4 regions of the Ligilactobacillus acidipiscis genome follow, and region 2 is predicted to be linked to each of the others. Evidence: predicted binding sites of a transcription regulator. Region 2 holds the regulator's gene; each other region holds the start of a gene.
What was found. The regulator Rex, encoded in region 2, represses fermentation and respiration genes when NADH is low (regulators of the CRP and FNR family bind a similar motif). The targets are predictions, from matches to a motif close to TTGTGAANTANTTCACAA.

Region 1: pflB (formate C-acetyltransferase) is a predicted target of Rex. The motif match lies at 3,123-3,140, and genes of this name have one in related genera.
Region 3: BQ5903_RS08210 (iron-containing alcohol dehydrogenase) is a predicted target of Rex. The motif match lies at 4,397-4,414, and genes of this name have one in related genera.
Region 4: BQ5903_RS01530 ((S)-acetoin forming diacetyl reductase) is a predicted target of Rex. The motif match lies at 2,264-2,281, and genes of this name have one in related genera.

What each region holds. Positions count from the first base shown of each region.
Region 1 is NZ_LT630287.1:124,567-130,391, reverse strand. Features, by position in the region: gene pflA (pyruvate formate-lyase-activating protein) at 1-597, opposite strand, end outside; gene pflB (formate C-acetyltransferase) at 642-2,897, opposite strand; gene BQ5903_RS12385 (hypothetical protein) at 3,240-3,362, opposite strand; gene BQ5903_RS00560 (ISL3 family transposase) at 3,919-5,226, shown strand; gene ltrA (group II intron reverse transcriptase/maturase) at 5,295-5,825, opposite strand, start outside.
Region 2 is NZ_LT630287.1:895,538-901,362, forward strand. Features, by position in the region: gene BQ5903_RS04025 (ABC-F family ATP-binding cassette domain-containing protein) at 1-898, opposite strand, end outside; gene BQ5903_RS04030 (redox-sensing transcriptional repressor Rex) at 1,075-1,716, shown strand; gene BQ5903_RS04035 (IS4 family transposase) at 1,872-3,251, opposite strand; gene BQ5903_RS04040 (IS4 family transposase) at 3,454-4,833, opposite strand; gene BQ5903_RS04045 (CPBP family intramembrane glutamic endopeptidase) at 4,957-5,583, opposite strand; gene groES (co-chaperone GroES) at 5,766-5,825, shown strand, end outside.
Region 3 is NZ_LT630287.1:1,767,120-1,772,944, forward strand. Features, by position in the region: gene BQ5903_RS08200 (DUF4828 domain-containing protein) at 487-810, shown strand; gene BQ5903_RS08205 (ISL3 family transposase) at 1,779-3,050, shown strand; gene BQ5903_RS08210 (iron-containing alcohol dehydrogenase) at 3,182-4,369, opposite strand; gene BQ5903_RS08215 (ECF transporter S component) at 5,659-5,825, shown strand, end outside.
Region 4 is NZ_LT630287.1:336,376-342,200, forward strand. Features, by position in the region: gene BQ5903_RS01520 (flavocytochrome c) at 1-63, shown strand, start outside; gene BQ5903_RS01525 (dipeptide epimerase) at 229-1,302, shown strand; gene BQ5903_RS01530 ((S)-acetoin forming diacetyl reductase) at 1,421-2,194, opposite strand; gene BQ5903_RS01535 (ISL3 family transposase) at 2,469-3,710, shown strand; gene BQ5903_RS01540 (oleate hydratase) at 3,923-5,695, opposite strand.

The DNA.
Region 1 (5,825 bases), 770 kb from region 2:
TGGGATCAAAACCTGTCTGACCCACATCGGTTTACCGATTTCAGAAAGATAACGAGCCAAATCTAGAATGTTGTCGTTAGGATACCCTGTCAACTTTCTATGCTCTTCAGAGTTGATATGTTTGATATCTAACAAGAGAATATCCGTCACGTCCAGTAACTTATTAAACTGGCTAAACCAAGGTTCGCGTCGAGTAAATGGTTGACCACAAGTATCCAAACAGGTGCTGATCCCTAATTTCTTACACTTAGTAAAAAGTTCAGTCGCAAACTCGATTTGCAATAAGATCTCACCGCCTGATAAAGTGATCCCACCTTTATCGCCCCAAAAATCTTTATAAGACAATGCTTGATTTAAAATCTCATCCGAGGTCATCTTAGTCCCAACATTTTTCTTCCAAGTATCAGGATTATGGCAAAACTTACACCGCATATTGCAACCTTGCATAAAGGCTACAAAACGGATCCCCGGTCCATCGACAGCACCGAAGGTTTCGATCGAATGAACGTAACCTTCGATTTGCCCGTCACGCATTGGCAATGGGCGCAAACGTGGATTTCTTTTTCTAGTTTTTCTTATTCTAGTTTCTGTACTCATAATCTCTCTCTTAACCCCCTGCTTCTAAATAACTGTACCTACAATTACATCGAAGTATGGAATGTTCTGGAAATAACGTCATCCTGTTGTTCCTTGGTCAGATCAGCAAAGTATACGCAGTAACCAGAAACACGAATTGTTAACGTTGGATATTTTTCTGGATGCTTCTGAGCATCGATCAATGTTTCACGCTTGAAGACATTGACGTTAATATGATGACCACTATTCTTCATGTAACCATCGATCATATTTACCAAAGTATCTTCTTGTTCATCTTCGACTTTACCAAGTGTTGTTGGTGTTACAGCAAATGTGTTGGAAATACCATCTGTAGCATACTTATAAGGGATCTTAGCAACAGAAAGCAAGGAAGCTAAAGCACCTGAAATATCTGCACCATATGCTGGGTTAGCGCCTGGAGCAAATGGTTCGCCCTTTTTACGTCCGTTAGGAGTAGCACCGGTATTTTTACCGTAAACAACGTTTGAAGTAATTGTTAGAGCAGAAGTTGACAATTGGGCATCCTTATACAAATGATGCGTGTTCATCTTCTCATACATTGTTTTAACTAACCATGTCACGATCTTATCAGCACGATCATCATTGTTACCATAACGTGGAAATTCATTATCTGCCTTAAATCCAACTGTCAAGCCGTCTTCGTTACGAATAGCTTTCACATGACCATATTTAATAGCTGAGATCGAGTCAGCGGCAACTGACAAGCCCGAAAGACCTGTAGCAAAGGTATAATCTAAGTCCGTATTCTTCAATGCTAACTGTGCAGATTCATAATAATACTTGTCATGCATGTAATGGATAATATTTAATGCATTAACATACACATCAGCTAGCCAGTCCATCATCTTATCTAATTTACTCATGAATTCATCATAATCAATATATTCTGAATTCATTTTCCGTAATTCAGGACCAACTTGTTGTCCAGTGATCTCATCACGACCCTCATTCAAGGCATAAAGGACAGTCTTAGCCAAATTAGCACGAGCACCAAAGAATTGTACGCCAGAATCAATTGGTTGTGCGGAAACACAGCAAGCAATACCATAGTAATCTGTGCCCCATTGTCTCTTCATTAAATCATCATTTTCATATTGAATTGTTGAACTTTCAATAGAAACACTCGAAGCATAGCGCTTGAATGGCATAGGCAAATTATCCGACCAGAGCAAAGTAATATTTGGTTCAGGAGCAGCACCCATATTATGCAAAGTATTCAAGAAACGGTAAGCTGTCTTAGTTACATGGTGACGCCCATCTAACCCCGTTCCTGCCAATGACAATGTAGCCCAAATTGGATCACCAGTAAACAATGAGTTGTATTCTGGAGTCCGCATGAAGAAGACCATCCGCAGTTTCATTGTAAATTGATCAATTAATTCTTGGGCATCTTTTTCTGTCAAAGCGCCACGTTCAATATCACGATTGATATAGATATCAATAAATGTGTCGATCCGGCCGATTGACATTGCAGCACCATTTTGTGTTTTGATAGCTGCCAAATAGCCGAAGTAAAGCCATTGGATAGCTTCTTGTGCGTTAGTAGCTGGTTTAGAAATATCATAGCCATATGACTTAGCCATTATCTTCATATCTTTTAAGGCACGGATCTGATCAGAGATATGTTCACGTTTTTCAATGATGTCACTGGCCATTTCACCATCACCAGTCAAGCTCAAATCATGCATTTTTTCTTCGATCAAACGGTCGATACCATATAAAGCAACACGCGGAAAATCAGCAACGATCCGGCCACGGCCGTATGCATCAGGTAAACCAGTTAAGATCTTGTTGTGACGTGCATGCCGAATATCGGCATCATAAGCATCAAAAACTCCTTGGTTATGCGATTTTTGAATTTTAGTGTAAAAGTATTCGACTTCTGGATCGATCTTGTAGCCATTAGTCTCCAAAGCATCCTTAGCCATCTTGATCCCGCCTTGTGGCAGTAAAGAACGTTTTAATGGCTTATCAGTTTGCAAACCAACGATTTTTTCCAAATCTTTATCAAGATAACCAGGACCGTGAGAAGTAATAGTAGAAATAACTTTAGTATCGGCGTCTAAAACGCCAACTTTACGCTGTTTCATCTTTAATTCAGTTAATTCATCATTTAACTTAGTAGTTGCTTCAGTTGAACCCTGTAAGAAAGACTCGTCACCATCATACTGTGCAAAGTTTTTCTCAATAAAGTCACGGATATCAATTTCTGATTGCCATTGGCCTTTTTTGAATCCATCCCAAGCAGAAGACGCTTTTTCTTCAACTTTGTTCATCATAATAAATAACCTCCCCAAATTTGAAAACACTATGTTAAACGTTTTCTTCCACCCTATAGTACACCACTTTGTGATTGTTTTCAACATTAAATATTCATGGCTTTCCAAGTATATTTCACAAGATTTTTTAGCCGAAGATTGCTGTTTTCAATTTATTGTTAGCGCATACATTGCTTTGACAAAAGTTTAATAAAAAAAGTGGGTTTTACATCATTATCCACATATTAGTTATATAGTTCACAATATTTTGCAAAACATAAAATAAATTATCTATCTTGAACTTTTTTCACTAGGCAACTTAAAAACTAAACCAGTTATTAGCTGGCTCCTGTTTTACCTTATCTAGTTTTTAGATTTCTGCGCGTATCGCAGTAAAAATAAAATTGCCTCTTGATAAGAGCACGAACGCTTATCCATTACTGTTTCAACCAATTCTTCAGTTGAGGCCTTAGCTGTTAATGACATGCAACATTCCTCCAATACCGAATTAACGACGCCCAAACGTCCGTTCCGATCATTTAACACTTCTTTATTTTACCGCGCCTAATATATAAATAAAAGAACGAATATTGTTAAAAAAATTTACTTGACATCTCTTTTCTTTACATAGCACGATCTTTCTCGGCACCAAAAAATTTGCTCAACTATTCTTATTGATCTTTTTTGCATAAAAGACAAATAACTAGCTTAAATTTTGCAAACACCCCTTGATTTATCAGTGTTTATCAACAAAAAATCCTTGTATATTTCAATTTCATATTTTTTTGATTGCAGTTATTCAAAAATATTCAGTAAAAAATCACTTATGTAAAAGAATAATATTACTATATATATAAGATTTAACTTAATTTGTTCATAATAGGTACTTCCGTTTTTATCAAAATTTCTGGTTCTATACTATTTGGTACTGATAGATAAAAACTTCTATCAGTACCAATTTTGTTTTATGATAAAAAAATAGAGATGAAGTCATCAGCTTCATCTCCGAAAAACAATCCCTACACTGAAAGGAATGTCCTACATGAAGAATTGTACACTAGATCTACTGGGAATTAAAGATTCAAGACTGCAGTTTGACCCGAAATATAAAAATAAGGTCACGACTGATGACTTTTACAATCATAGAAAAGCACGTTTCATTCATTTACTGCAATCCTACCCTTGTTTTTGCCCCGTTTGCGGCAAAAAGATGAAACGGAATGGCTTTAAAACTGTTGAAATGGTTGGCTTACCTTCAGGTGGTCTCACTAATATCTTTTCGATTCGCAAACAAAAATATCTTTGCCCTAGTTCAGCTGCCTGCCCGAAAACTATCACAAAACTAGCCGAAGTTCAGGATGTCAAAGCGAACGCGCGCATCTCTCAAGCGGTTAAATACCAAGCTGTTTCCAAGTTAGGTCAGAATATTTCACAAAAATATATTGCCACTGATTTTTGTATTTCAAGCATGACGGTAATGCGTTTCGCGCAAGGCGTCTCGACTTACCTGAAACCAAATCAGCACTATTTACCGCAAAACATTGCCTTTGATGACTTTAAATCGGGCAACTTTTCTCAAAGCGGTATGAGTATCATTGTCATGGACATTGCGACACATCGAACTTTGGACATCGTACGCTCCCGGCAGAATACATATTTACGCAGCTATTTCCTTCAGTATGATCGCCAGGCTCGCTGGGCAGTGCAGACAGTCACAGTCGACCTATATTCACCCTATCGGGCTTTTATTCATGACGTTTTTCCCAATGCGCTCATTATCGCCGACCGCTTCCACGTCATAACTCAAGCTTATCGGGCGCTAAATCAGGTGCGGATCCAAGCAATGAAACAAGCCGGACATGGTTCGCACAATTCACGGGCGCTAAAACATTATTGGAAATTATTAACCAAAGATTCCGCCCATCTCGACTTTAAGCACTATCATAAAAGCAGGAACTTTCGCAACCTCCAGTTGTGTGAACAGGATATCGTCGAGCGCTTATTAGCCATGTCTGCGGATTTGCGCCTAGCTTACAATTATTATCAAACTCTGTTACAAGCCGTTCATCAGGGGAATCCAGCACTGTTAGAGGAGCTTACCCAGTCAGCCGCGGGGCTGCCTGACCCGGTCAAAAAAACTAATCGAACTTTACGCAAGCACCGGCAAGAGATCAAAAACAGTTTTGAAACAACCTTTTCCAACGGCCCCATCGAAGGGACTAACAATAAAATCAAGACCATTAAGAAAACTGCTTATGGGTTCCGAAACTTTGAGAATTTTCGACTACGTATCCTGGTTGAATTAAAGAATAGCTATGTCAGTTTGAATTTTCACAGCGCAATCGGGTAGGAGATAGTTCACACTATCGACCTCCCACACCACCGTACGTACGGAACCGTATACGGCGGTTCAACAACTTAAGCTTTTGCTTGAATAGACTGGTACAGTTTGGACAGATTTATTAGCCCACGCTGTGCCAGTCTTTTATTAGTTATGGTCATCAACAGTGTTTTACTGTGCGCGTTGCGCCAGTATCCTTTCCGCGTATTTGCGTAGGTTTTGGCTTGTTTGTGGCTCATCCCTAATTTGACCAGCGCTTTGAATCGGGTTCCAATATTCTTCCACTGCTTCCAGATGTACTGACGGATGCGCGAGCGCAACCATTTGTCTAGTTGTTGGAGAAAGATTTTCATCTTCCCAATGGAATAATATTGGATCCAGCCCTGCATTTTCTGCTTAATTTCATGCAGGATCCTATCAAGGCTGACGCCTCGGCTTCTCTTGGTGATTCTTGTCAATTCCTGTTTAATTCTCTGTTTAGGTTTTTGATGAGGACGCGGGTAGGCGCTATTGCGTCCCACACCCAGAGAAAAACCTAGAAACTTCAGTCTTAGTGGAGAACCGACTTGCGTCTTTTCTGCATTCACTTCAACTTTGAGTTCCTTTTC
Region 2 (5,825 bases):
CTAATTGCTTTTGCCGACTTTGAGCTCGTTTACTTGTCGTTGCTCGGACTAAGTTTTTGTTGACAAAATCTTGTAATTTATCAATCTCTACTTGCTGTTTTTCATATTCTTTCCAAGCTTGTTTTTGATCTTCTTTTTTCTGCTTCACAAATGAAGTGTAATTTCCTGGGTATGTCTTGGCACGCTTGTGACTAATGTCGCAGACTTCCGTGACGATTTTGTCAAGAAAATAGCGATCATGGGAAACAAGTAACAAAGCTCCTGGATAACTTTGGAAGTAACTTTCCAACCATTGCAAGGTCTCAATATCCAAATGGTTAGTCGGTTCGTCTAAAATCAGCAGATCTCTTTTTTCAAGGAGCAATCTGGCAAGCGCGAGGCGTGTCTTTTGACCACCTGATAATGAAGAGATCTTTTTATTAAAATCTTCTTCCTGAAAATTAAAGCCATGAAGCACGGAACGAATCTCTGCTTGATAACCGTAACCGTTTTGTGCAGAAAAATCATGCATCAATTGGTCATATTGTTTTAGCAGTGAGTGATATGAAGTTGATTCGTGATCCTGACTTGAGGCGATTTTATTTTCAAGCTCATGGATCTGCTGTTCCATTTTAATCAAGCCTGCGAAGACTTTTAACATTTCATTATAAATATTGTCTTCAGATTCTAAACCGGTATCTTGAGCTAAATAACCGATCGTTAGTCCCTTACGACTAACAATTTGTCCTTCGTCAGGTTCATTTTCACCGATGATCATTTTGATCAAGGTAGATTTACCAGCTCCATTTGGTCCGACAAGAGCGATCCGTGAATTGTCTTGGATATTCAAATTTACATTTTGAAAAAGTGGATCTCCAGCAAAAATACGAGCTGCCTGTTGGACTTGTAATAAAAGCATAAAAATTTCACCTACCTAATTTTTTAGTCTACTAAACTATTTTAGCATATCCTGCAATACATCGCCTTAAATTTAAATTTTTTCAATTAAGTTGTGAACTAATGAACTTTTTATTTTATTGTGAATTTTAATATGGTAAAATGATTTGAGTGAGCATTTGTGAAAGGGGCTTAAAAATGGTGAATGCAAAAATACCTAGAGCAACGGCTAAAAGGTTGCCGATTTACTATCGCTATTTAGGTATCTTATTTAATTCAGGTAAGAAAAGAATTTCTTCAACTGAATTAGCGGAAGCAGTTAAAGTTGATTCTGCAACGATTAGACGTGATTTTTCTTATTTTGGTGCATTGGGTAAACGGGGATACGGGTATGACGTTAAAAGTCTGCTGGATTTCTTTAAAAAGACATTGAATCAAGATAAGCTGACTAACGTTGGTTTGATCGGGGTAGGTAATTTAGGACATGCATTGTTGAATTATAACTTCCATGGCAGTAACAATGTACGGATCAGTGCCGCTTTTGATATTGATGAGAGGATCACTGGAACTATTCAGAGTGGTGTACCGATTTATCCTATGAGTCAAATGAAGGAGCAATTAGTTGAACAGCAAATTGAAGTTGTGATATTGACTGTTCCATCTCCAGTTGCACAGCGCGTTACTGACGAACTTGTGTCTGCCGGTGTTAAGGGTATCCTGAACTTTACACCTTTGCGTGTGACTGTTCAAGACGGAGTTCGCATTCAAAACGTTGATTTGACTAACGAATTACAAACTTTGATCTATTTTTTAAATCATGTTGATCAACAGGATGGATAAGTGAGACTATTTATGGTTGAACTAATTGATAAAAAATCGTAGGAATTTACCGATCTTGGTAAACTCCTACGATTTTTTAGTTAAGTAACTAAAGGTTGAAAGTTAATTTTTAGTGCCTTTGCCTGTCAGCTCAAGCTATAAATGTCTTTAATTAGTCAACTGACCAGTTCGTTGCTGTGAAAGATTTCTTGCAGATCATTGGGTAAAGAATTGATAAATCGACTGCATAATCCCGTGATAAAAAAATCAGCGGTTTTTTCACAATGTTCTGCTAAAGCAAAAAGCAACTGTTTTACAGCTTGTAAAAGTGGGATGTCCGCGAGAAACTGATTGGCCGCATAGAAAATGCCGCCTAAGGTTTTCGGATCGTTCTCCTGTCGCTGGATCATAGCCAACAGATCGTAAGCTAAAAATGTCAGCGCCACATGGCCGCACAAGCCATCATAACTTTGCGTTTGGGTCTGGTCATACTGCAGGTATTGTTTTAAAGTCTTGAAACCACACTCGATCTGCCATCTCCGGGCATATAATTGAATGACCGCTTCCGGTGTCAGACTAAGTTTAGAAGTTGCCAAAGCAATGTAGTGTCCCTTGTCCGTGCGATTTTGGATAAAGACTATTTTTAAGCGCAGGTGGTCCTCGTTATCGGTCTCAACGACCGTACTGTAGAGATAGTTATCATGGATCCGATATTTTGAACCTTTAAAGCGTTGAAACAGCATTGGAACACTGTAACGGCGCCCGCGATATTTAAAATAAGTTTTTGAAGTGTTTTTTAACCGACCAACAGCAGCGAGACCTAATTCTTGAAATTGCTTGAAAGCTTTGGGATAGGCGTACCAACTGTCAAAGAGGACATAGCTGGCCTTGACCCCGGTTTTTAGAACTTGAGCTACTAATTCAACGGCGACTTCATTCATGTGCCGTTTAGCCTGAGCATAACGTTGGGCCGCTAAGGTCCGCTGATCAGTTGTTTGTGGTTCACGGCCGATCCGATTCTTAGCTTTGTCTGATGACATCAAAGCGAAATTCAGGGGCAGGAAAGTATTGCCGTCACTCCAACCGATCGTCAAGCCGCGAAAACCCTTGACATAGCGCGGCTGTCCTTGCGGTGCAGCATGATCATAAACATTCGCCAATAGTTCAGTCTTTTTTGAATGAGCTCGTTTGAATAAAGTGTCATCAATGATCAAGGCCGCTTTTCGGCGTAAGTCGATAAAAGGACTGAGTTCCGCGATCTGGTTCCGTCCGGCCAAGCTGACCAGCCGCTGCCAGTTGATATGGCGGTCATTTAAAAAGTTGCGGACCGTTTTCTTCGAAAAAGCAGTCGGAGTTGCGGATCGGTTCAAGGTCAAACGTTGGAACAAAGTCAGTAAGATCCAGCTGACAAGTTTGGTCAGTTTGATCCCACGGACACGATAGGCATTGGACTGACGTAATACCTGGGCGAAATCGATCACCTGCAAGAATTTGTGAAAACGTGCCATTAAAGTGGTTTTATTTTGAGTTGATTGTTGTATACTGGAAGTGGACATAAATTACTCTCCTTTATTAGTTTTTGACGACTCAATTATAGGACGCAGAGTAAATTGTGTCTATTTTATTAACAAAAACCCGTGATACAACAAGCAGCACAAGTATTCTTTAACTTTCAACCTTTAGTTAAGTAACTAAAGGTTGAAAGTTAATTTTTAGTGCCTTTGCCTGTCAGCTCAAGCTATAAATGTCTTTAATTAGTCAACTGACCAGTTCGTTGCTGTGAAAGATTTCTTGCAGATCATTGGGTAAAGAATTGATAAATCGACTGCATAATCCCGTGATAAAAAAATCAGCGGTTTTTTCACAATGTTCTGCTAAAGCAAAAAGCAACTGTTTTACAGCTTGTAAAAGTGGGATGTCCGCGAGAAACTGATTGGCCGCATAGAAAATGCCGCCTAAGGTTTTCGGATCGTTCTCCTGTCGCTGGATCATAGCCAACAGATCGTAAGCTAAAAATGTCAGCGCCACATGGCCGCACAAGCCATCATAACTTTGCGTTTGGGTCTGGTCATACTGCAGGTATTGTTTTAAAGTCTTGAAACCACACTCGATCTGCCATCTCCGGGCATATAATTGAATGACCGCTTCCGGTGTCAGACTAAGTTTAGAAGTTGCCAAAGCAATGTAGTGTCCCTTGTCCGTGCGATTTTGGATAAAGACTATTTTTAAGCGCAGGTGGTCCTCGTTATCGGTCTCAACGACCGTACTGTAGAGATAGTTATCATGGATCCGATATTTTGAACCTTTAAAGCGTTGAAACAGCATTGGAACACTGTAACGGCGCCCGCGATATTTAAAATAAGTTTTTGAAGTGTTTTTTAACCGACCAACAGCAGCGAGACCTAATTCTTGAAATTGCTTGAAAGCTTTGGGATAGGCGTACCAACTGTCAAAGAGGACATAGCTGGCCTTGACCCCGGTTTTTAGAACTTGAGCTACTAATTCAACGGCGACTTCATTCATGTGCCGTTTAGCCTGAGCATAACGTTGGGCCGCTAAGGTCCGCTGATCAGTTGTTTGTGGTTCACGGCCGATCCGATTCTTAGCTTTGTCTGATGACATCAAAGCGAAATTCAGGGGCAGGAAAGTATTGCCGTCACTCCAACCGATCGTCAAGCCGCGAAAACCCTTGACATAGCGCGGCTGTCCTTGCGGTGCAGCATGATCATAAACATTCGCCAATAGTTCAGTCTTTTTTGAATGAGCTCGTTTGAATAAAGTGTCATCAATGATCAAGGCCGCTTTTCGGCGTAAGTCGATAAAAGGACTGAGTTCCGCGATCTGGTTCCGTCCGGCCAAGCTGACCAGCCGCTGCCAGTTGATATGGCGGTCATTTAAAAAGTTGCGGACCGTTTTCTTCGAAAAAGCAGTCGGAGTTGCGGATCGGTTCAAGGTCAAACGTTGGAACAAAGTCAGTAAGATCCAGCTGACAAGTTTGGTCAGTTTGATCCCACGGACACGATAGGCATTGGACTGACGTAATACCTGGGCGAAATCGATCACCTGCAAGAATTTGTGAAAACGTGCCATTAAAGTGGTTTTATTTTGAGTTGATTGTTGTATACTGGAAGTGGACATAAATTACTCTCCTTTATTAGTTTTTGACGACTCAATTATAGGACGCAGAGTAAATTGTGTCTATTTTATTAACAAAAACCCGTGATACAACAAGCAGCACAAGTATTCTTTAACTTTCAACCTTTAGTTAAGTAACAAGACTAGCAAGTTCATCAAAATATGAGTCGCCATAGAGCCTTGGATCTTACCAGTTCTTTCATAGACTAAACAAAATATTAAACCGATGGCTGTATACGTTAAAAAGTGACCGTCTCCATGTCCTAGTGCGAAAAGAAGGCTGGAAAAAAGAGCTGTCTGCCACGGTTTGAACCAATAACTAAAATTGCCGAATAATACTTTACGGTAAATTAATTCTTCGATAATTGGTTCGGTGAACACAATAACTAGCAGATAATACGGGTATTTACCGGCAACCGCCATTAATTGACTGGTGTTTTCAGAAATAACAGGTTGTTGCAAAAACGCAGTTTCAAACCACAGCAAAACTCGCTGTACGGTCAAAACGATGATCACACCGCCAAGCATCCATAAAAGTGACTGCCAAATAACTGCTTTCTTTTCTTCTAATTTGTTTTTGTATTTAAAGTGGAGTGTCAGCCAAATCAAACTAATTGCTCCCAAAAGATTTAGAATAGTCTGAACTGGATACAAAAGATCATTATTGTGGATAAATTGAAAAGCTATTTGCTGAAGCAGGATCAAAATAAAATACCCCAGCAATAGACTTAATGAATTGGATTTTAGTTTCAATTATAGGTCTCCTTTTTGATGCTTCAGTCATTATAGCATAATCTTTTTGGCAAATTAGCACTCGAAGCAAGAGAGTGACAAAAAGTACTTGCATTTTAAAAATAAAGTGTTTATTATAATAACTGTAATTTAATTAGCACTTGGATGTGCTGAGTGCTAAAAATATATTGGAGGGATCTAGAGTGCTGAAACCATTAGGAGACAGAGTTATTCTTGAAGTTCAAGAAGAAGAAGAACAAACA
Region 3 (5,825 bases), 870 kb from region 2:
GGGACTTCGATTTGTTAGGCAATCTCATCCCACCGTTTCCAGCCTTTTAGCCACTTCTTGTTCATCGATTCGATGTTTCGTCTAGGACTTCCTTCAGATTCTACCTCACGATAGACACCCTTGTCTTCGACTCGTGATACCGGCCACTACGGCTCACAGCGGACTTACACCGCCTAGTTACTGCCCATGCCGGGCGCACCTTAAAAAAGCTGCTCATTCCATTCAGGAACAAGCAGCTTGACCAAGTAGACCAATTGCTTATTATTTTTAATAATTCATTTCATCAGTACCACTTGATAAAGAACCAAATTTCTAAATTGTTGCAAATAGTTCTATTTACGTTTAAATCAAAGTTCTTTTCTGTTTTTATCTATTAAATGGTGTTATATTTAGATTATGATATATATTGCCAAAGGTGAGAAAGAGGGAGCAAAAATGGGATTGATGCGCTTCGGCAAACGGAGGTCACATTTAATTGGAAGTTTTTTGGCTAAAATAATCCGGCCGGGCAAACAAAAACAGCAACCAAGCAATAATCTGGCGGGTATTTTTGCTGGAAATTGGCAGTTCGTTGATGAAAATAATTCTCGGATCCATCATTTACACATTAGCCTGGACCTTTCAATTTCATTAGATGGACGGTCATTGCCAGGTTCAGTCTTGAATCTCAACGAAAAAGAACTCGTTTTTCTAGATACTTATGGTTACCATCTCCGAATAGATGCCATTGACGAACACCCGATCAGTGTCTATGATGAGGCCGATGATCGGGTTTACCAGTTGACTCCTTGTGATTCCACTAACTTATAGGCAGCAATAATTAAAAACGGTTGAGCCTTGCTAACAAGGCAGGGTATTTTTTAGAAAACAAAATAACTTTCCAGCTTGGACACTGCTATAGCCCCTGAAAGTTGCCAAATGAAAAAGTATCATTCATCTGGCAAGTTTCAGGGACTTTTATTATGTCTAGAACAAAGTTTACGACCACAGAAAAATTAGCTACTATTCTAGGGCTTGCAAAAACTAATTTAGCTAGAGCAAAATTTCTTAAGGAATACAGTGTCAGCTGGGTGGCCTTTACCAGTTGTTAGGAATTTTATCTGCAGAATGACTTAATGAGTGTACCACACCACAAGTAAAGATCATTCTAATCAATCCAAGTTAGACCTACTAAACTAAAGAAAACAAAAGCAAGCCTCATTCCAATTGTTTATTACCAAAACGATGTGCCTTCTAGTAGTAGGCACATCGTTTTGAAAAACTGGAACTCACAAATCGAACCATATATGAAAAAAACCTACCTAAAGGATAAACATCCATATAAATCAATTACTGATGTGCGCCGCTTTCTAAATAACACATTGGTTCAAAACACACGGGCAAGTACTTTACAACCGCTTAAGCTCAAGAACTCATTTACCACTAGCCTCCGCCCTCGACTTTGTTTCTTGTTGCGCAGAACATTTAAGAACACACGAATTATTAGCAATTTTAAACACACTCATTATTATCATCTTGGGAGCTTGCTATTTTAACTTTTCAAAATCCTGCTTTCTTTATGTGCAGTAAACCTTCTTTTTATCAAATTTATACCTAATACGTTGTACGAGAAAAGAGGACTAAAAACAGGTTCTACAATATCTGTTGTTGGTAATAGATTTTCATCTATTACCGATGACAGATTTTTTATTTATGGCTAGAATAAAAAAGCGGACATTTCCTGTCCGTTCATCCAAGTCAACCACCACGAAGATTTTTCAGAAAGAAGGAAATGCCCTATGTGTCATGATACTACAAAATTATTATTAGGAATAGCTGACGAGAACCTAAAAATTACTGACGGTGAAACTGGAGAAGACGGGGTTATTCGCTTAACTGGCCACTTGGATTACACGCCGAAGGCTTGTCCCAAGTGCGGGATTATCAATGATCAAAAGATTATTAACTACGGCTGGCGCAATACCACTATCAGATTCTCGAAGGTTCTGAGCAACACCGTCATCTTAGCCTTAAAGCGTCGCTATTTCCACTGTAAAGAATGTCACGGCAACTTTCTTGCACAAACAGTGGCAGTTCCGAAACACTGTACAATTTCAAACCCCAGCCGCAAAGAATGCCTAGAGAAGCTCGGTGAACCGGTCTCTTTGAAGCACATTGCCAATGAAGTATCGGCATCAGATTCATTTGTGGGCCGCCAGTTAATGCGCGCTGAACGAGACTTTCAAACCAATTGGCACTATTTACCAGAGATCATCTTAATGGATGAGGTGAAGAGTACCAAGAGCGCTACTGGTGCCATGAGCTTTGAGTTCATGAATGGCGAAACCCATGAATTAATCGACTTACTCCCTTATCGAACCATCAATAAACTAGAGAAGTATTTTTACCGCTTCGATCAAGCTGCCCGAGAAAACGTCAAAATTATTGTGACTGATATGAATTATACCTACCCCAAGCTTGTGCAGACCGTGTTCCCCAATGCCATGGTGGTCATGGACAAGTTTCATATTATCAACGCCCTAAATCGGGCGTTTAACAAAACCAGAATCAAGGTGATGAAGAAGTTTACCCCGTCTTCTCGCGAATTTCACGCCCTTAAGCGCTACTGGAAGCTGTTGTTAGTACCAACTGAACAGCTTAACTTTGAACAATTCAAAAAGTGGACTAATTTTCCTTACTGGATGGCTGCCACCGATGTTGTCCATCAGCTGTTATCGTTGGATTCAGAACTAGAACAAACTTATCAAGTCTTAAACAGCGTCCGGTCAGCTGTCCAACATCAAGATTGGCATAACTACAATGCGGCATTTTGGAATAACAAAACGTATTCTGAAGAAATGAAGAACACGATTAAAACACTTGAAAGCCATCATGATGAGATTCGTAACACCTTTACCACACACTATTCAAATGGTCCTTTGGAAGGTTCTAATAATAAAATCAAGGCGATCAAACGAGCCAGTTTTGGCTATCGCAGCTTCTGGAGGTTTAGAACTCGAGTACTATACGTTTTCAAAATCAAAACAAAAAGAGCCCTAATCACGAAGTGATTAGAACTCGAAATATGGATTCACCAACAACAGTTGACGAAGAGCCTAAAAACACCCCATGATCGTTAGTTTCTATGTCTAACGATTATGGGGTAATTCAAGTTTTCAGCTGTCCTCTTCAAGTTTAATGGCTAAAATGAAAAGTCTAAATTACCAGCGTAAGCAGCCTGGAAGATCTTCACGATATCTTCTTTGGTGCCAACACGTGGATTAGAAGCTGCATTTCCATCTTTCAGGGCATTTTCAGCCATCAGCTCAAAGTCTTTCGGGTCAGCACCAATATCTTTGATCGTTTCTGGGATACCAACATCATCAGACATCTGCTTCATAGCTCTAATGGACAATTCAGCAGCATCACGAGTTGATAAACCGGCTGTATTTTCGCCCATAAATTCAGCTAATTCCGCAAACCTTTGCGGGTCAGCGATCAGGTTATACTTTTCCACGTATGGCAGCAACAAAGCACAGCAAACACCATGTGGTGCGTCATACTGACCGCCCAATTGATGAGCCATCGCATGCACGTATCCAAGGTTAGCGTTATTGAAAGCCATACCGGCTAACATTTCAGCTTCGACCATCTTCGTTCTAGCCTTCAAGTTGTGGCCGTTTGCGACTGCTTCACGCAAAGAAGTCTCGATCAACTTGATGGCTTCAATACATTGAGAATCTGTGATCGGGTTATGGTCAACTGAAACATATGGTTCAATCGATTGCACGAAAGCGTCCATCCCGGTCGCGGCTGTTAAGCCCTTCGGTACATCCAACATCAAGCTTGGATCGTTGAATGAAACCAGCGGAATATTGCGCCATGAAACGACAACAAACTTCAAATGAGTCTCTTCGTTAGTGATCACAGCGTGGCGAGTCAATTCAGAACCTGTACCGGCTGTGGTGTTAACAGCGATCAACGGCGGTAAGGCATTATCCAAAGTCTCGATCCCAGCTAACTTGGTAATATCATCACCATTAGTCAAGATGATCCCTGCACCCTTGCCCGTATCGTGAGCGGATCCCCCACCAACCGTAATGATGGAATCAGCGTTTTCTTTTTCAAATAAGGCCTTAACTTCTTTAATGTTATGGATCTTTGGGTTAGGTTCAACACCGTTGTAAATAACATAATCAACGCCGGCTTCGTCTAAGGAAGCAAGTGTTTGTTTAACAGCACCACCTTCCAAATTTTCCAGGAACTTATCAGTCACAACGACTGGTTTTTTCATCCTCAGCATTTTTGCTCTTTCACCAATTTTTGCAATGACACCTGAGCCAAAAAAGTTAACGCTTGGCATTAAAAAATCATAACTGCGTTCTGCCATAAATAAAGACCTCCTGTTTATATTTATTTGAAAAATACTGCACAATGTTTGCCGTCAAGTGGAAACGTAAAGTAATTTTATCAGGAATGGACTCTTTAAAAAAATATTTGTATGCATTTTCACTTGATGTTTAAAAATAATGTCTTAATAACATAATGCATTAATTTTTAAATATGATTCATAATCATTTTAACACTTATTTTTTCACATGTAAAGATTTAGTCTTAACGGTTCAGCTCTAAATGAAATTATATTCACATAAATTTGACAAATAGAAATTAAATGGTAATCTAATAACGTAATTTTTAAGTATGTTAGAGAAAATATAGGAGAAACTTTGCATGATTTTTAAAAGAAGATATTTTTTAATTTGGTGGTTTTAGTAGTTATTTCTTTTGATAATAGGTTGTTCTCAAACCACTAAAAAGCCCGCACCTACTGCTCAGGTCGAAGGACACTTATCAATTACAAAATAACAGCAATCAAATCACTCCCAAAAACGTTCATGTAAAGAAAAACGCTACGGTCTTGACCGAACTAAAGAAAGCTTTGTCAGTCAAACTCTAAGGAAAATGGTCACACAGACCAGCAAACATAAATAAAACGCTAATAAAACCATCTACTGGGCATATAAGGTCAACGGTAAAACTTCCAAGAAAAGTGTCCAGCAACAAAAGTCAAAAAGAAGGACAAAGTCGCCCTTAATTCAAATCAATGTCAGCATGTAAGGATACCGAATGAATCATTTTTAGACGTTTCAAAGACGTGCTTATACCGTTTAAGCATTTCACAAATTAAGTAAAACTGCGTCAATATTAAGCTGGCTGCCTTCATCATTGGAAACCGACGCATAGAAGAGTTGTATTGTGCTTTTAGTCCTTTTGAGTTAATGGCAATACCGACAAGTAATTTTCTTTGGTGAATGGCCCTTTTTCATTGAAACTATCTGCTCTTAAGTTAAACACTGCATGAGAGTCCCTAACTATAAATCACTAAAAACATTCTCGCACCATAAATACTCGTAAGTCAGTCAAATTAAAGCTGCGACTAGCTCTGCTAAACTAGTTGACAGATCGATCGATACAACATGTGGTTGGTACTTAAAATGATTACCTGGGCGCCAGTCTTAAAAAGTAGTTGGACTACAGGATAAATGATCCTATACCAGTTGATCAAAGCTAATGACACTTAGAGATTATCATGTAATGTCCAACAAGGAAAGTTGTCATATCACTAAAACTTGGTTTAAAAGCCAATGTTTAATTTTAATAATACGAGGAAGAATAACGATGAGACAAGCGCATAATTCCATTCGGAAAATAACGATGTTGGGTTTGTTAGCGGCCATTTGTACTGTCTTGCGGATCATTAAGGTCCCGCTCCCCAATGTCCAACCAGTGACAGATATAATCATGATCGTTACTTTGATTAATGGTAGTGGTGCTGGTTTGGTCTT
Region 4 (5,825 bases), 560 kb from region 2:
ACAGCCGCAAAAGAGCATCAAGAAAATAGCACTGACGCTACGACCTCACCAAGTCAAGTTTGATATTAAAGTAATTAGTTTATCACAGGCAGTCTGAATGTATTCTTTATTATTTAGGCTGTTTTTGTGTGGTTTTTTATGATCCTCTCAGGTCTTTTTAAGTATTGTATGCGCGATGCAAGGGGTATAATGAATATTAAAATAATTCATACAGGAGGCTGTTTAACATTGAAATTAACGATTTCTGAGATTTCCAGTGAAACAACACATACACCTTTAAAGCATCCATTTGTGACAGCTAAGCACACAGTTAACGATATTGCGGCGATCGGCGTAACGATTCGCTTGAGTAACGGGCTAGAAGGACACGGAGCTGCTACTGCTAATGAGGTTGTAACAGGTGATACTTTAGAGTCTGCATTGATCGTGATCAATGATGTGCTGAAGCCGCAACTATTGAATCAGGATTTTACAGCTTGGGAAGCACTATTGGCAAAACTACATGGTGCGATCAAAAATAATGGTCCAGCTAAGGCAGCCTATGAGATCGCTTTGTATGATTTAAGGGCACAACTTTTCAAAGTGCCACTTTATCAGTATTTAGGCGGTGATGACGATCAAATTGCAACAGACTTTACGATCGGGATCGGTGAACCGGAAGCGATGGTTAAAGAAGCCGTTGAAAAAGAAAAAGCAGGCTTTAAGGCACTTAAAATCAAGGTTGGCGGAACTAATATCGCTCAAGAAACCGAGCGGATCCAGCAAATAGCTAAGGCTACTAAAAGAACGACACGGTTGCGGATCGATGCTAATCAAGCCTGGAATGCTAAGAGGAGTTTAGCATTGATAGGTCAGTTGAATAATTTGGCTGACCGAATAGATTTTATTGAGCAACCGGTTGATGCGCATGACATCGAAGGACTCAAACGTGTTACCGATAATTCTCCATTACCGATCATGGCTGATGAAAGTGTTTTTTCACCAAAGGATGCCTTAAACCTATTGCAACAGCACGCTTGTGACTATATTAATATTAAATTGATGAAAACTGGTGGGCTTTCTCAGGCAGAGGAGATCAACCATTTATGCGAACTCTATGGAGTTAATTGCATGATCGGCTGCATGATCGAGTCTGTCAGCGGGATCGCCGCCGCTGCTAGTTTTGCCGCTGCTCATCAAAACGTCAAATTTGCCGATTTGGATTCTGTTTTTATGGCGGATATGTCCGCTGCTGTACAACCATATTCTTTGATAAGAGATACTTTTATTTTGAAAAACCATCCGGGCCTGGGCTTTGCTTGAAGCACGACAACTGCGAAATTAACAATTGATATACTATAAACAAAAAACTACGTTAACAAAAATCGTTAAGCGTAGTTTTTTACAGCTAGAAAATTGTTTAATTGTTAATTGTTAAGTGTTAATGGAATTGCATCCCGCCATCGACTTCGATCGTTTGACCAGTAATATAGTTTGAATCTGGTCCAGCTAAGAATGAAACGGCAGCAGCTACATCTTCCGGTTCGGAAAGACGCTTTAAAGCAATATCTTTCGCGAATGTTTGCATGCCCCAGTCATCATCTTTACCAGCATTTTTTCCAACTTGATGAGCAATGTCAAACATCATAGGTGTTTTTACGATCCCAGGAGCGTATGCGTTGACCGTAATATTTTCGCTTGCTAAGTCACGGGCTGCCACTTGAGTCAAGCCGCGTACGGCAAACTTTGTACTACTATATAATGAAAGATTAGGATTACCCACCACGCCAGCTTGTGAAGTTGCGTTGATGATCTTGCCTCCATTTTCATTTTTTCTGAATTGTTCAATGGCTGCTTGAATTCCCCAAATATCACCAGCTACATTAATATGGTAAACTTTGTCAAAGGATTCGGGAGTGATCGTTTCGATCGGAGTTGTTGGTCCAAGCCCCGCATTATTAACCAAAACATCAAGCCTGCCCAATTTTTCAACGACTTCTTTGACACCAGCAAAGAAGTTTTCACGGTCAGAGACGTCTAACTTGACGGCAATAGCAGACCCACCATTCTTTTCGATGTCGGCGGCAACTTCACTGCCTTTTTCTTTATTTAAATCAGCAATCGCAACGGCAAAGCCATCTTGACTTAAACGACGAGAAATTGCTTCCCCGATTCCTTGTGCTCCACCAGTGATCATTGCAACTTTTTTTGTCATGGTAAACCCTCCAAAGATTATTATTGAACCGCTTTCATTATAACATGTATGTTTTTTGAAATATATAGTTTGTATTTTTATTAACAATAAAAATTAAGTGTAGTTTGTTAGACATAAAAAAATCTCCCGCTAATTAAGAGTGGTTCTAATTATCGGGTCTAAACTTTTTAGTGTTGATGAGCGTTCATCAGCACTATTTTTGTACAAAAAAGGACATCATTTGTCCTCATATGCTACGATTAAAGCGATAAAACCAAATCAAAGCGAGGTATAAATGATGTCCCAAACTGATTCTATCCTAAATTTACTCAATATCCAAGACCCAAATATCAAAATTTCAGCTTGTACTGATTTTTCACAGGCCGGAGTTCACGAAAAACTGCTTTCAGCTACGCTGACTTACCCCGTCGAACGCTGTGTTAATTGTGGTTCCACGAATCTTGTTCAGAATGGGACCCGCCTGACCAAGATGAAACTGCCCAGCCTAGGTGAACAACCGCTCCGCATGAACCTGCGCAAACAGCGTTATCTGTGCCGAACTTGCCACCATACTTTTAGCGCGCAGACGCAGCTCGCTCCGCCTCGGCACTCGATCACCCGCCAAGCAGTCCACGAAATCGCGACTTTAGCTAAGAACTCACTGCCAGTCAAGACGATCAGCCAGGCCGTGGGGATCTCAGCTTCCTCGGTTCAACGGATCTTGTATAAGGATCAGCGGGCTTTAGTAACGCCCAAAGAGCTGCCGACAGCTCTCAGCTTTGACGAATTTCGTTCAACTAAGAACTGCTTTTCTTTTATCTGCATTGACGCAAAAACACATGATTTGGTCGCCTTATTGCCAGATCGTCTCTCGCAGACGATCCGCGAGTATTTCACCAATACTTATACACTTTCTGAGCGTCAAAAAGTTCAACTGGTGACCATGGATCTGAATGCACAGTATCAGACTTTCGTCCGTCGTCTTTTTCCTAACGCACTGATCGTCTTTGACCGTTTCCATATTGTTCAGTTAGCGGGTCGGGCACTTGACCATGAACGGCTGCGTGTTTTAAAAGGGATCAACGACCACCACGACCGCAACTATAAAGTTTTAAAAAGCAACTGGCGCTTATTCCACTTAGCTGAAAATCAACTTGAGACCTCCCAGGTTAAATATTATCGGGGATTAAATGAATACACGACTGCCCAAAATGTGGTCGATCTGGGACTCAAGAATTTTCCACAGTTCGCAGAAAACTATCAGACCTATCAAACGATCTTAACCTTTATTCGCAACCGCGATCGGGCTACTTTACAACAATTAGTTATGAACTACCGTCCCAATGGTACTGAAATGGATACCGTCATGAGGACCATTCAAAAGAACTACTTAGGGATCAGGAACGCTTGTCTCTATGACTACTCTAATGGGCCGTTAGAGGGGATCAATCGCAAGATCAAAGAACTTAAACGTAGCTGTTACGGATTCAGTAACTTAAGGCATTTCTTTATCCGCATCAAATTGATCCATGCCTAAGATAAAAAATTTAGGTCAACACTGTGGGAGGCAGGTGCGGGCCCATTTCGCTACGCTTCGGACCCGCACCTGCCTCCCAACCCAAACACTTTAATCTAGCTATGGCAGTAAAAAAAGAACCCTACCATAAAGATAGAGTTCTATGGACCATCAACACTATTTGACAAAGTCCCTAATTATCACGAGAGATCGTGCTTAAATGTGGAAAGTTGTTAAATTAGTTTTGCATTTTCAAGTAGTTCTCCGAGCCAAGTCCCTTTAACTTTCTTGAGACCTTGATGCTTAATAAAACCAGGAATTGGCAGTTCGCTGTCAGTTAATTTTTGTTTGTCGTTCAAATAATACATTGATTTGAGAAGCTCGCGGATATCGTAGATGGAGTTGAAAACTTCAGGTACGCCGCGTTCAACATTTAACAAAGTATACACTGACTCCATGGCTGTCCTAATGGAATATTCTGTCGTAAAAACTGTGTCACGTGTCGGAGATTCAGCAAAGTTGCCAATGAAGGCCAAATTCTTTGAACCTGTTGGAACAATATCTGGACGGTCTCCTTTAACTCGCGGCATAAAATACGAAGTGATAAATGGCATATAAACAGGGTTAGTGTTGATTGAGTCTTGTTGAGCAAGTTTACTGATTAAGTCTTCTGGAACACCCAGGTGGTAAAGCCATTCCTCCGTGATCTCTTCACCAGTGCAATCTTCAATGTTTTTCTTGATATAGTTTCCTTGTGTATTGGAGTACAAGCCATAGATCCATACGGTAGTCTCATTTTCATTTTGCGATTTAAAATGCGGTTGCCGGTGAATGCAAAAGCTCATCATCCAATTCGAATCTTTGATCGTGATGATCCCGCCGGTATTGACTTTACCATCATGAAGGTCTCGTTTTGTTAAATGTTCAATGTAGGGTTCCACTGCGGGGTTTTTGACAGTAGCAGTTGCTGAAATGTACCAAGACTTTTTTGGAAGATTCTTGTAAAAGACTTTTGGATGACCGAAATCAGCAGATTGTTCTGCTAAGTTTTCCCATAATTCCCAACTTGGACCAGGTTTTGATGTTGTTGGTGCAGGAGTATGGTGATCACCGTAAGTTGAACTTTCCGTAATAGAACCGTTTGTAACAAAGACGATATCATTATCAGTTAATTGAATTTCTTGTGGAGTATCATCGACGGTCAGTAATAATTTTTGCGCATGTTTTTCACCATTGTTAGTATTGACGATCACATTGTTAACGATTGTATTAAATTGAAAATCCACGCCATGTTTTTCAAGATATTTTACGAGCGGTAAAGTCATTGATTCATACTGATTATATTTGTTGAACTTTAAAGCGGTAAAATCAGGTAAACCATCAATGTGATGAATAAAACGCATGCAGTAACGACGCATTTCAACGACTGAATGCCATTTTTCGAAAGCAAACATGGTCGACCAATAATACCAAAAATTGCTGGTAAAGAATTCATCCGAAAAGTATTCTTCGATGGTTTTTTTGCCCAAACTATCTTCAGGTGTCATGATCAGTTTGACGATTTCTTTAGAAGTTTTACCTAAGGTATACTGCCCATCATCTGGAACTTCATTACCACGTGAATAAATCATGCGACAATTCGAGGAATTGGGGTCATCTTTATCTAACCAGTAGTATTCATCGAGGTATGAAGCACCTGGAATCTCTAATGAAGGAATCGAGCTATACATATCCCACATACATTCAAAGTGGTTTTCCATTTCACGGCCTCCGCGAGTAACAAATCCAATGTCAGGTTTCTTTGTGCCGTCTAAAGAACCGCCTGCAACTGGTAATTCTTCTAAGATGTGGATGTGCTTACCTGGCATTTGTGCGTCACGAACAAGGAAAACGCCAGCTGCTAAACCCGCTAAACCGCCGCCAACGATATAGGCAGATTTTTGGTCGACGCCTGTAGGTTTACGTGCATGTACTAGAGCTTCGTAGTTTCCATTTGAATGATACATATAAAATGCCCCTTTCTATTATCACTATTCAAAATCCATTATAGCTTTATATTGTATATTTTTCAAATAAAGCTCCTGCGAAAGTATTAATTTAAGAAAAACTAAATTTTAGGAATAAAACATCCATCTG